DNA from 4 places in the Chenggangzhangella methanolivorans genome. Region 3 is predicted to be linked to each of the others. Evidence: predicted binding sites of a transcription regulator. Region 3 holds the regulator's gene; each other region holds the start of a gene.
What was found. The regulator LexA, encoded in region 3, represses DNA repair genes until DNA is damaged. The targets are predictions, from matches to a motif close to TGTTCNNNNTGTGTTCNG.
Positions count from the first base shown of each region.

Region 1 (3,236 bases), on a different contig from region 3:
CCCACTCCCCCTTGTGGGGAGGGGTCGGGGGTGGGGGGGGGTCCGAAAGAGGCGAAAAGGGCGACGGCGCTCTGCGCGCGACGGGGTCGCTCTGTTCTGGGCCACCCCCATCCTTACCCTCCCCACAAGGGGGAGGGGGCGGAGACGCCGTGTTTGGGTCTGGGGCGTCCGCATCAGCCGAGCAGCGTCCCGGGCGCGAGACGCGCGCCGTTGAGGAAGGCCGCCGCCGGGACCGGCCCCTTGCCGGCGCGCTGGACCTCGAGAAGCCGCACCGCGCCCGATCCGCAGGCGACGGTGAGGCGCTCGTCCAACAGTTCGCCGGGCGCGCCGGCGCCGTCGGCGAGCGTCGAGCGCAGGACCTTCACGCGCTCTCCGCCAAGATCGAACCAGGCGCCGGGGAAGGGCGACAGGCCGCGGATGCGGTCATGGACCTCCGCACCCGGGCTCGCCCAGTCGATCCGCGCCTCGGCCTTCTCGATCTTGGCCGCATAGGTGACGCCGTCCGCCGCCTGCTCGCGGAACGACAGCGCGTCCTTGCCCAGCGCGGCGACCGCGCGGGCCATCAGGTCGGCGCCCACGGTCTTCAGCCGGTCGTGAAGCTCGCCGGACGTCTCGTCCGGGCCGATGGCGAGGCGCTCGGCCATCGCCACGGGGCCGGTGTCGAGACCCTCCTCCATGCGCATCGCCATGACGCCGGTCTCGGCGTCGCCCTCCATCACGGCGCGCTGGATGGGCGCGGCGCCGCGCCAGCGCGGCAGCAGCGAGGCGTGGAGGTTGAGGCAGCCGGCTGGCGGGACGGCGAGCGCCTCGGGCGGCAGGATCAGCCCGTAGGCGACCACGATCGCGGCCTCCGGCTCGAGGTCGCGGAACGCCGCGATGGTCTCGGGATCGCGGAACGTCTTCGGCGTGTAGACCGGGAAATTGAAGCCTTCGGCGAGCTGGTGCACGGGCGTCTTGGTCAGCTCCATGCCGCGCCGCCCGGCGGGCTTCGGCGCGCGGGTGAAGACGGCTGCGATCTCATGGCCGTGGCCGACCAGTTCGGAGAGGACGGGGGCCGCGAAGTCGGGCGTTCCCATGAAGACGAGGCGCATCGCTTGATCCTTGGAGTCGCGGAGACCTCAGCCGTCATCCCGGCCGAAGAGCCGGGATCTATGAACGCCGGCCTTGCCGAAACCGGCCGACCGTTTCGGTTCTGGGTCCCGGGTCAAGCCCGGGACTACGGCGGCGTCTCCCGCGCCGGGCGCTCGATGGCCGCTCAGCCCTCGTCGCCGTCCGGCTCGCCGCCGCGGCCGCGCTTGGGAAAGCTCGGCAGCTCGCCCATCGCCCGGGCCTTCTCGAACTTCTTCACCACCCGGTCGCGCTTCAGGCGCGAGATGTGGTCGATGAACAGCACGCCGTTCAGATGGTCGATCTCGTGCTGCGCGCAGGTCGCCATCAGCCCCTCGGCCGCAAGCTCGCGGGTCTCGCCCTCGACGTCGAGATAACGCACCAGAACCTTGGCCGGGCGCTCGACCTCCTCGTAATAGTCCGGGATCGACAGGCAGCCCTCGTCATAGACCGAGAGCTCGTCCGACACGGTGACGATCTCGGGATTGACCAGCACCAGCGGCTGCGGCTCCTCGTCCTTGCCCGCGAGATCGATCGTCACCACGCGCTTCTCGACGCCGATCTGGATCGCCGCGAGCCCGATGCCGGCGGCGTCGTACATCGTGTCGAACATGGTCTGGACCAGCGCCTTCAGCTCGGCGTCCGAGCGCGAGACCGGCGCGGAGACGCGGCGCAGCTTCGGGTCGGGCAGGTAGACGAGTTTTTCGGCGGCCATGAGGTCGCGACCTGTTCGATGGGAAAGGACGCCCGCGACTAAGGCCTTGCGGCGCGGGCGTCAACATGTTCTTAATTTGTTCCCTGTGATGCTTGCCCCGACATGACCAGCGACGTCCTTTTCACGCTTTCCGGCCACCCGGTTTCGACCGCCGAGGTCCTCGCCTTCGCGGCCGCCTCGGCGGTGGGCGCGCTGCTGCTCGTGCTGCTGACGCTGATGTCTTCAAGCGCCGCGCGACGGCGCGAGGCGCGGGAGGCCGAGGAGCGGCTCGCGGCGATCGAACGGCTTCAGGCGGAAGCCGCGGGACGGCTGCAGGCCTTCGCCTCCGCGCTCGGCCAGCGCCAGTCGGACCTCGCTCGCGGGGTGGCCGAGCGGCTCGACGCGGTCGGCCAGCGGGTCGGCGACGGGCTGAGCGCCAATGGCGAGGCGACCGCCGAGCAGCTCAAGAAGCTCGAGGCCCGGCTCGCCGTGATCGACGCCGCCGGCGCCTCGATCGGCGCGCTCGCGGGGCAGGTCACGGACCTGAAAGCCATTTTGGCCAACAAGCCCGCCCGCGGCGCCTTCGGGCAGGGCCGCATGGAGGCGATCCTCAAGGACGCGCTTCCCCCGTCCGCGGTGACCTTTCAGGCGCAGCTCTCGACGGGCGTGCGGCCGGACGCGATCATCCGCCTGCCGGGCGACCCGCGCGGCCTTGCGGTCGACGCCAAGTTTCCGCTCGAGGGCTTCGAGCGCCTGCGCGTCGCCGAGAACCCGGAGGCGGTGAAGGCGGCGGAAGCGAAGGTGCGGGCCGATCTCGGCAAGCACGTCTCGGACGTGAGCCAGAAGTATCTTCTGGCGGGCGAGACCCAGGACGTCGCGCTGCTGTTCGTGCCGTCGGAACAGATCCACGCCGAGCTCGCCGAGCGCTTCGACGATGTCGTGGCCCGGGCCCATCGCGCCCGGGTGCTGATCGTCTCGCCGTCGCTCCTGATGCTCGCGGTTCAGGTGGTGCAGGGGCTGACGCGCGACGCCGCGATGCGCGAGCAGGCGCATCTCCTGCAGGCCGAGGTCGGGCGGTTGCTCGACGACGTCCGCCGGGTGGGCGAGCGGGTGGAGAAGCTGAAGGCCCATTTCGGGCAGGTGGTGGGCGATCTCGACCAGATCGCGATCTCGACCGACAAGATTTCGCGGCGGGGTCTTAGGCTCGAGCAGATGGAGCTCGGCGAAGGCCCGCAGGCGCTGCCGAATCCGCTGCGGCGCGAGGCGGCGGAGTAGGGCAGAGGCGTCATCCCGGCCAAGCGCAGCGCGAGCCGGGATCGTGCTCCGGAAGAGGGCGGTCTTAGCGCTCGCGAGAGTGAGACGTCGCCGCCGCGCCTCCTCCACCATCGCTTTCGCGATGGTCCCCCTCCTCCGCTTCGCAGAGGAGGATCAAGAA
Region 1 covers NZ_JBHRXS010000003.1:584,665-587,900, reverse strand. Annotated here, with positions in the region: gene fmt (methionyl-tRNA formyltransferase) at 174-1,091, opposite strand; gene def (peptide deformylase) at 1,256-1,822, opposite strand; gene ACFOWB_RS03125 (DNA recombination protein RmuC) at 1,925-3,076, shown strand.
Region 1: ACFOWB_RS03125 (DNA recombination protein RmuC) is a predicted target of LexA. The motif match lies at 1,889-1,906, and genes of this name have one in related genera.

Region 2 (3,236 bases), on a different contig from region 3:
CGACCGCGGCCCTGGCCAGGACGTCTCCGAGCCCCTGCGCGCCGCCGAGGTGCGGTTCGCGCGCTTCTTCAACAACACGCCGCTCGCGATCGCGACCGTGGACGCGCGCGGCCGGATCGCCCGCGCCAACGCGCCCTTCGCCAAGCTTTTCGGCGACCGGCTGCGCGGGGAGGGCGACGAGCGCTCGGTGTTCGCCTGCCTCGCCGCCGAACGCGACCGCACCGCGCTCGAGGCCGCGGTCTCGGCGGCGGCGCGCGGGGAGGGCGACATCGCGCCCGTCGAGGCGACCCTGCCGGGCGAGGCCGGACGCTCCGCGACGCTTTTCGTCACCCGCGTCGACGATCGCGACGGCGACGACGAGGCGGCGGTGGTCTACGCGCTCGACACCACCGACCAGAAGGCGCTCGAGGCCAAGTTCGCCCAGAGCCAGAAGATGAACGCCGTCGGCCAGCTTGCGGGCGGCGTCGCGCACGACTTCAACAACGTGCTCACCGCGATCATCGGCTATTCGGACCTGCTGCTCGCCAATCACCGGCCGACCGACCCGTCCTTCCAGGACATCATGCAGATCAAGCAGAACGCGAACCGGGCCGCGAGCCTCGTTCGCCAGCTGCTGGCCTTCTCGCGCCGCCAGACGCTGCGCCCGCAGGTCATCGCGCTCGGCGACGTGCTGGCGGACGTGCGCATGCTGCTTTCGCGGCTGCTCGGCGAGAAGATCAAGCTCGAGGTCGTGCACGGGCGCGACCTGTGGCTGATCAAGGCCGACCTCAACCAGTTCGAGCAGGTGATCATCAACCTGGTGGTGAACGCCCGCGACGCCATGATGGACGGCAAATCCGGCGCGGAAGGCGGCCTCGTCACCATCCGCACGCGCAACATCGCCGCCGCCGAGGTTCCCGCGCTCGGCCACGCCGAGATGCAGGCGGCGGACTACGTCCAGATCGACGTCGAGGACACCGGCCCCGGCATTCCGTCCGAGATCATCGACAAGATCTTCGAGCCGTTCTTCTCGACCAAGGAAGTGGGCAAGGGCACGGGCCTCGGGCTCTCGACCGTCTACGGCATCGTGAAGCAGACCGACGGCTATGTGTTCGCGGTCTCCGAGCCCGGCCGCGGCGCGATCTTCCGCGTGTTCCTGCCGCGCCACCACGCCGTGGCCGAGGACGAGGCCAAGCCCGCGGTGGCGGCCGCCGCGCCCCAGCAGGACATGACCGGCTCCGGCACCGTGCTGCTGGTCGAGGACGAAGACGCGGTGCGGGCCTTCGGAGCCCGCGCGCTCGCCTCGCGCGGCTACACCGTGGTCGAGGCGCGCTCGGGCGTTGAGGCGCTCGAGCAGATGAAGACCCACGGCTCCGAGATCCAGCTCGTGGTCTCGGACGTGGTGATGCCCGAGATGGACGGGCCGAGCCTGCTGCGCGAGCTCCGCAAGACGCAGCCGACGCTCAAGATCATCTTCGTGTCCGGCTACGCCGAGGACGCCTTCAAGAAAAACCTGCCCGAGGGCGAGACCTTCTCGTTCCTGCCGAAACCCTTCAGCCTGAAGCAGCTCATCCAGGCCGTGAAGGAGACGATCGGCGACGGCGCGGCGGGGAGTTGAGTCCGCGAGGCCCTCGCGTGGAGCCGCGGCCGTCGTCGCGGCCTTGAGCCCGGGCGGAGAACTGAAGGTCTGTTCAATCAAGGCGTTTCGGTTCGTCCGGCGTCTTCTGTTTCGCCGGCGGATCTGGATCCCGGCTCTCCGGCCGGGACGACGGCGGCGGGTTCTGCGATCGATTCGCCAGACGATCCGCGCCCCCGGATCAACCGCTAGCGTGTTCCGCTCGCCCTCAACCCCATATGTTCTACTTGTGTTCCGTGAACAAAAACGGTACATCTCATCGCGTTGAAGCCCCGCAGCAGCCCGTGCCATAAGGAGCCCCCGCGATGCCCCAGCCCTCGCTTCGTCTCGTCGAAGGAAGCTCCATGGACAAGACCAAGGCGCTCGACGCCGCCCTGTCTCAGATCGAGCGCGCCTTCGGAAAAGGCTCGATCATGCGACTCGGCGCCGGGCAGGCCGCGGCCGAGATCGCGACCGTCTCCACCGGCTCGCTCGGCCTCGACATCGCGCTCGGCGTCGGCGGCCTGCCGCGCGGCCGCATCGTCGAGATCTTCGGCCCGGAAAGCTCGGGCAAGACCACGCTTGCGCTGCACACCATCGCCGAGGCCCAGAAGAAGGGCGGCGTCTGCGCCTTCGTCGACGCCGAGCACGCGCTCGATCCGGTTTACGCCCGCAAGCTCGGCGTGAACCTCGAGGATCTGCTGATCTCGCAGCCGGACACCGGCGAGCAGGCGCTCGAGATCGCCGACACGCTGGTGCGCTCGGGCGCGATCGACGTGCTGGTGGTCGATTCGGTCGCCGCGCTCACGCCGCGCGCCGAGCTCGAGGGCGAGATGGGCGAGGTGCAGCCCGGCCTTCAGGCGCGCCTGATGAGCCAGGCGCTGCGGAAGCTCACGGGCTCGATCTCGAAGTCCAACACCATGGTGATCTTCATCAATCAGATCCGCATGAAGATCGGCGTGATGTACGGTTCGCCCGAGACCACCACGGGCGGCAACGCGCTCAAGTTCTACGCCTCGGTGCGCCTCGACATCCGTCGCATCGGCGCCATCAAGGAGCGCGACGAGGTCGTGGGCAACCAGACCCGCGTCAAGGTGGTCAAGAACAAGGTCGCGCCGCCGTTCAAGCAGGTCGAGTTCGACATCATGTACGGCGAGGGCGTGTCGAAGACCGGCGAGCTGATCGATCTCGGCGTCAAGGCCGGCATCGTCGAGAAGTCGGGCGCCTGGTACTCCTATGACAGCCAGCGTCTCGGCCAGGGCCGTGAGAACGCGAAGGTCTATCTCAAGGAGAACGTCGAGATCGCGCGGCGGATCGAGTCGGAGGTTCGCCAGGCCTCGGGCATCATCGCCGAGAAGATCTTCGACCAGGTCGACCCCAACGATCCGGACGTCGACGCCGATTAAGCAAGAGCTCGCGACGGCCTCGCGACGAGCGGGTCGGCTGACCGAGAGGGTTTCAGAAAGGCCCGCGCCGGCTTCTCCGGCGCGGCCTTTTCGTCGTCGAGGGCGGCGGCGGACGGGATTTCTGGACATCGCGAGAACGCCCTGGCTATGGTGCCGCCGCGCCCCGTGGCGCGGCCGCGAGCGCCGCGCCACGGGGCGCCGGTCATTTCCGGCGACGCCTGCCGCGTCGCCCTCCG
Region 2 covers NZ_JBHRXS010000004.1:128,667-131,902, forward strand. Annotated here, with positions in the region: gene cckA (cell cycle histidine kinase CckA) at 1-1,597, shown strand, start outside; gene recA (recombinase RecA) at 1,921-3,000, shown strand.
Region 2: recA (recombinase RecA) is a predicted target of LexA. The motif match lies at 1,835-1,852, and genes of this name have one in related genera.

Region 3 (3,236 bases):
GCGTTCAGGGGCCGATCCCGCAGCCGACCGAGGACGCGCTGCGCGCCGCGGGCCTCAGCCACATCCTGTCGATCTCCGGTCTTCACATGGCGCTGATCGCCGGGACGCTGTTCGCTCTCGTGCGCGCGGCGCTGGCGCTCATTCCGGGCCTTGCGCTGCGATGGCCGGTGAAGGGCGTCGCAGCGGCGCTCGCGCTCGCCGGGGCGACCTTTTACCTGGCGCTCTCGGGCGCGGAGGTCGCGACGCAGCGCTCCTACGTCATGATCGCGGTGGCGTTCGTCGCGGTGCTGGTCGGCCGCCCGGCGCTGTCGCTGCGAAACTTCGCGCTCGCGGGCCTCGCCGTGATGGCGCTGACGCCCGACGCGCTGCTCGGGCCGAGCTTCCAGATGTCGTTCGCGGCGGTCGCGGGCCTCCTCGCCTGGTTCGAGGCGCGCAAGGGCAAGGCGAAGCCGCCGCCGCCCGAAACCCTTGCGGGCAAGGCGCTGCGCTGGTTCGCCGCCGCCGCGGCCGTCGCCGTGATGACGACGATCGTCGCGGGTCTCGCGACCGCGCCCTTCGCCGCCTATCACTTCCACCGCACCACCCCCTATTCGCTGGTCGGCAACGCGCTCGCCACCCCGCTGCTCGGGATCATCGTGATGCCGAGCGTCGTCGGCGGCCTCGCCTTCGCGCCGCTCGGGCTCGACGGACCTTGGTGGCAGGCCATGGGCTTTGGCCTGCGCGGCGTATTGGCGATCGCCGAGACCGTCGCCTCGTGGCCTGGCTCCGAACGCTTCGTGTTCGCCTTCGGGGAAACGGCGCTCATCCTGTTCGCGGTCGGGATCGCCTGGCTCTGCCTGTGGCGAACGGCGCTGCGCTATCTCGGCGCGCCCGCGATCGGCCTCGCGCTCGCGCTGGCGGCGTTTCCGGCGCGGCCCGACGTCGTGATCGACGCCTCCGGACGGCAGATCGCCGCGCGCGGGCCCGACGGGCGCCTGGCGATCCTCGGAGGCCGGGCGTCGAGCTTCTCGGCGAGGGTCTGGCGCGGGGCTGACGGCGAGGCGCCGGGGGGCCCGAGTCCCGACGGCGGGCGCTGCGACTCGCAAGGCTGCGTCGCGCCGCTTTCCGGCGGTGGAGAGGTCGCGCTCGTGACCGACGCGCGGGCCTTCGCCGAGGAGTGCCGGATTGCGACGCTCGTCGTCACGCCGCTCGTCGCGCCGAAGGCCTGCAGCGAAACCGCGGCGGTCGTCGACCGGCGGACGCTCGCCGCGACCGGCGCGCTGGAGCTGACGCGGCAAGGCGTGGCGTTCTCGGCCAAGGCGGCGCGCGATCCGGCCGGACGGCGTCCGTGGACGGGCCCTATGCTTCGCGATCCGCCGCCGGCGGAGGCGCTGCGGCTGAGCTTCGCCACGCAGCCGAAGGCGGCCGGACCGCCGCAGGATCACAAGATCGTCGATCCCACGGAACCGGACGATATGACAGGCGACGGCGAAGAGCCCTAGCGTCTGCGGCCGCTCGATGCCGCCGACATATCCGTCCCCCTTCCCTTGCGGGAGAGGGTTAGGGGGAGCCTCCGAACTTTACAAAAAGGCGCCGCCCGCGCCCCTCAAGCGGCCAGCGCTTCGCGTCGCCTACCTTCTCCCACAGCGGGATAAGGAGAGACGCCGTCGCGTCGAAAGGCGAAGCCTTCAATACCGGCGGATCAGCCCCACGAGCCGGCCCTGGATCGCGACGCGGTCGGGGCCGAAGATGCGGGTCTCGTAGGCCGGGTTGGCGGCCTCGAGAGCGATCGAGGCGCCGCGCTTCCTTAGACGCTTCAGCGTCGCCTCTTCGTCGTCGACCAGCGCGACGACGATGTCGCCGGTGTCGGCGGTGGTCTGCTTCTTGATCAGCACCAGGTCGCCGTCGAGGATCCCGGCCTCGATCATCGAGTCGCCGCGCACTTCGAGCGCGAAATGCTCGCCGCCGCCCAACATGTCGGGCGACACCGAGATCGTGTGGCTGCGCGACTGGATCGCCTCGATCGGCACGCCGGCGGCGATGCGCCCCATGACGGGGACGGAGACCGAGCGGGGATCCTCATCCTCGTTCGCTGGCTGCGGACGGCGGCCGAGGCTGCCCTCGATGACGTTCGGAGAGAACCGGCCGGTCGGCCGCGTGACGGCGGGAGCGGCGGCTTCCGGCAGCTTCACCACCTCGAGAGCCCTGGCCCGGTTCGGCAGGCGGCGGATGAAGCCGCGCTCCTCCAGCGCCATGATGAGACGGTGGATGCCGGACTTCGACTGAAGCCCCAGCGCATCCTTCATCTCCTCGAACGAGGGGGGAACGCCGGTCTCCTTCAGCCGCTCGTGAATGAAGCGCAGGAGATCATATTGCTTGCGGGTCAGCATCGACGGCTCCGCGCGAGGCCAAAACAAATCATGAACACGACCGTAACTGTTCTAGACATGTTCCGCAAGCGTTAACATCCCGTTTCCGTCCGCGTGTCGGACAGACGAACGAGCGACGCGCCGCCGATGCGCCTCGCCGCGCAGCACGACCAGAGAGGGCGTAGGACCGATCTCCGACAAGCCGGGCGCCCGCGGCGATAGGTAGTCTTGCGGATGCCCGCCACGGTTGCCGGCGTCTAAACTTGTCGGAGTGCGGTCGCGCGTCGCGATCTCTAAGCAACCGACATCAGGAGACGACGATGCGTCGACTGGCCTTCGCGGTAGCGTGCGGTGTTGCGGCGTCTTGGTCCATGGCGGGCGAGGCGGCCGCGCGTGACTATTCTGGAAAATACAAGAGCAAGATCACGCTGCCGAACGGCGACGTCGTTAAGGCGAACGTCACGATCGTCAAGGTCGATGGTAGTATCTATCGATCTGAGTCAAAGTACGGGGATTTCATAGAGCTTTCGATGTGCTTTGCCGAGGAAGATCGCTTGAGTTGCGGATTTGCTCCCAAGTCCGGCGGCGGCTATGTCGGGTTCAGCATCTATGAGCCGGATGGATCGGGCAAACTGATCGGCAAATTCGCAGAGACGTCCACTCAGAAGCTCGGCAAGGAAGTCTTGACGCCCGTCGGGAAGTAGACGCTTCGGTCGGCCGCTTGCGGCGAGCCTTAGTAAGGATGCGGCAGCGCGAGGATCCGGCATGCGTCGCCGGCCTTCGCGGCCGGGGCGTGCGCGGGGCGGACCAGCAGGCATTCGGCGTCCGAGAGTCGGCGCAGCATCGACGAATCCTGCCGCGGAAACGCGGTCGCGACGGGAACGCCGT
Region 3 covers NZ_JBHRXS010000006.1:227,538-230,773, forward strand. Annotated here, with positions in the region: gene ACFOWB_RS12255 (ComEC/Rec2 family competence protein) at 1-1,481, shown strand, start outside; gene lexA (transcriptional repressor LexA) at 1,668-2,369, opposite strand; gene ACFOWB_RS12265 (hypothetical protein) at 2,669-3,052, shown strand; gene ACFOWB_RS12270 (molybdopterin molybdotransferase MoeA) at 3,082-3,236, opposite strand, start outside.

Region 4 (3,236 bases), on a different contig from region 3:
TCGATTATGATTCAGGTGGTGGGCTCAGTGTCGAAGGGTATCCACTCTACGGTGGCTTCGACGCTCATGCGCGCGTCGAAATGGTCCTTCGCTGGCTCACTGCAGCCGTAAAGACGCGACTTTAAAACGGGCTGTTATCAACTGGAGTATGGCGCGCCTCGTAGGAGACGGGGCGCGCATGTACAACGGTGCCTCCGTTGTTGAATTCAAGAGTTCTGTAAAGCGGCTCGATCTCAACCAGCTTCATTGCGGGCTCCCATCCGAACGTGCTGCGACTACCACACTCTGAGACCGTCCGCGTTCTTCTCGAAGCACGTCGTTCGCTGGCAATGGCCTCGAGACGGCGAGCCTCCCGATCCAGCCGCGCCAACGCCTCAAGCCGCTCATCGTTTCAAAGCTTCGCCTTTGAGAATGCAGACTTCGAAACTCCGATGGTCTCGTCATAGACGCGCGTAGGCACCGGGAGTGGATGCCAGTCCCTGCAACCGTGGGCGAACGAGAACCGAGCGAGGTCGCCGAAGCGACACGGAGCGCCGTGGACGACCTCGGCTACCAACGCCAAGGCACGCACAGTTCGAGCCCCAATGCCTGGCGTCGCGAGCACATCCGCAAAATCCTCAGGCCCCCGTTTCGTCGCAGCGGCGATTGCCCCAAGAAACGCCGTGCAATCACATCGCTCGCATGGACCTTGTGATGCGCCGGGATAGACAGGTGCGGCAGCGTCATCAGGGTGGTGGACTTGGCCTCCTTCTCTGCGCGCGGTTCGAGCCTGAGGGGCCCGGTCGCGATCCTGTCGGGCGACGTCGTGCGAAGAAGGTCGAGCTGAGCGTCCCGCGACGCCGTAGCGTGGTCAGCGAAATTCAGGATCGAGCTGCCTGTTTCGCCGTCGATCGCCGCGTGCGGATCGTCGAGGTCGAGACTTCAGGTTCAGCCCTCAGCGCCTCGATGTCGGATAGGCGCTGAGCAAGAGAGCCGTGCGTGAATTACGTAGTGGCAGACCTGTGGAGCGGACGGTCGGCCCGAACGTGCCGCCGCGCAGTTTCAGAACCAAGTGGTGCTCGGACTGGCGCGCCGTCGGCGGGACCAGTCGCTGGCAGAGCGCGTTGCGCGGCGCCTCGTTGGCAGCGGCCTCAATTTTTTCGAGCTCCGCCTGAAGGCGCTTCGCGCGGCTCATGGATCCTGTCGGTCAGTCATTGTCCTAGAGCCTCTGGACTTCAGCGACCTAGCGCCCTCGCGATTGAATTGAAGCCGCAGCGTTACCCACAGCAGATCGCGTCTTGACTCAAGCGTAGCGGGATTAGAACAAAGAGAGAACGATGATGCCGCCCGACTTCGGAGGACGACGACCACGTGCAGCCACAGCCTGCGATCGACGCTTTGCGCGCGCAGATCGAACGGATCGAAGGTCGTTCGAAGCGCGCGAGATCGGCGCTCCCGTTCGGGATCGCCGAAGTCGATGCGCGTCTACCTGGAGGGGGACTCGCATTCGGCGCGCTGCATGAGGTCGCTGGCGGCGGCAACGGCGCCATCGATGGGGCGGCGGCAGCCTTGTTCAGCGCAGGAGTCGCGGCTCGCACGAGGGGCAAGGTCCTCTGGTGCGTCACGCGGCCAGATCTGTTCGCGCCGGCGATCGCGCAGGCGGGGCTCGTCGCGGACCGAGTGATCTATGTCGAGGCCGGCGACGACAAGACCGTGCTTGCATGTATGGAGGAAGGCCTTCGCCATGGCGGGCTCGGCGCTGTTATCGGCGAGCTTGCACGCCTCGCCATGACGGCTTCCCGCCGCCTTCAGCTTGCAGCAGAAGGCACGGGCTCGATCGGGATCGCGCTTCGTCGATGGCGACGACAGGCGGAGGCGATGGACTTCGGCCAACCGACCGCGGCGACGACCCGATGGCGGATTTCGGTGATCCCGTCCGCTCCGCTGCCCGTCCCGGGCGTCGGAAGACACCGATGGCTCGTCGAGCTGATCCGGGCCCGGGCGGGCGAAAGCGCTGATTTCGAATTGGAGGCGTGCGATGGCACGGGTCGTCTCGCTCTTCCTTCCGACCTGGCCGACGGATCGCTTTCGGCGACAGGCCGGCTACGTCGCGCCGCCGGCTGAGACGCCGCTCGTCCTTGTCGGCCGTCAGGGCAACCGGCGCGTCGTCACAGCAGCGGACCTCGCGGCGCAGAGCATGGGCGTGCGGGTCGGCATGCCCGCCACGAAGGCCCAGGTGCTGGTCCAGGGCCTGCTCGTTAAGGACGCCGATCCACGAGCCGACGCCGAGGCTCTCGAACGACTGGCGGTCTGGGCGCTGCGCTTCTCGCCGATCGTGACAGTCGATCCGCCAGACGGGATCGTCATCGATACGACCGGCGCCGATCATCTCCATGGCGGCGAGACCGCGATGCTCGAAGGCCTCATCGGGCGGCTCGCCATGTCGGGCGTCACGGCGCAGGCCGCGGTCGCTGACAGCTGGGGCGCGGCGCATGCGCTGGCCCGCCACGTCGCGCGACCAGCAGCCGTGGCACCTTCGGATCACGGCGCGGCGGTCCTGCGCGACCTGCCGCTCGAAGCCCTTCGGATCGCGCCTCAGGTCACAGCCGCGCTGCGGACGCTCGGCTTCGATCGCATCGGCGAGCTCCTTGCGCAGCCCCGGGCGCCGCTGACTTTACGGTTTGGCCCGGAGCTTGGCCGCCGTATCGACCAGGCGGTTGGCGACGCGGCCGAGCTGATCGAGTCGGTGCGGCCGGCCGACCTGATCGAGGTCCGTCGCGCCTTCGCCGAGCCGATTGGCGCGCCGGAGACCATCGCCCGCTACATCAGCAAGCTAGTGGCGGAGCTTTGCGAGAGACTCGAGGCAGGTGGCCTTGGCGCCCGGCGGCTCGACCTCATCTGCCGCCGGGTCGACAACGACGTCCAAGCTGTGCGCGTCGGCATGGCGACGCCGGTCCGCGACGTGAAGCGCATGACGCGGCTGCTCTGCGACAAGATCGAGACCATCGCGCCGGGCTTCGGCATCGAGATGATGACGCTTGCCGCCACCCTCGCGGAGCCCTTCGGGCGCAGGCAGATGGCGAGCTTGCTGATCGAGGAGACGGCAGCCGACGTCTCCGATCTCGTCGACACGCTGATGAACCGGGTCGGCGAGCGCGCGATCTACCGGATGGCGCCTGTCGCGAGCGACGTTCCCGAGCGGTCAGTCTGCCGGGTGCCCGCCATGGCGGCAGACAGCGGTACAGGCTGGCCCGGTC
Region 4 covers NZ_JBHRXS010000004.1:660,512-663,747, forward strand. Annotated here, with positions in the region: gene ACFOWB_RS08555 (hypothetical protein) at 1-125, shown strand, start outside; gene ACFOWB_RS08560 (DUF763 domain-containing protein) at 392-604, opposite strand; gene ACFOWB_RS08565 (hypothetical protein) at 935-1,174, opposite strand; gene ACFOWB_RS08570 (ImuA family protein) at 1,351-2,103, shown strand; gene ACFOWB_RS08575 (DUF6504 family protein) at 2,018-3,236, shown strand, end outside.
Region 4: ACFOWB_RS08570 (ImuA family protein) is a predicted target of LexA. The motif match lies at 1,299-1,316, and genes of this name have one in related genera.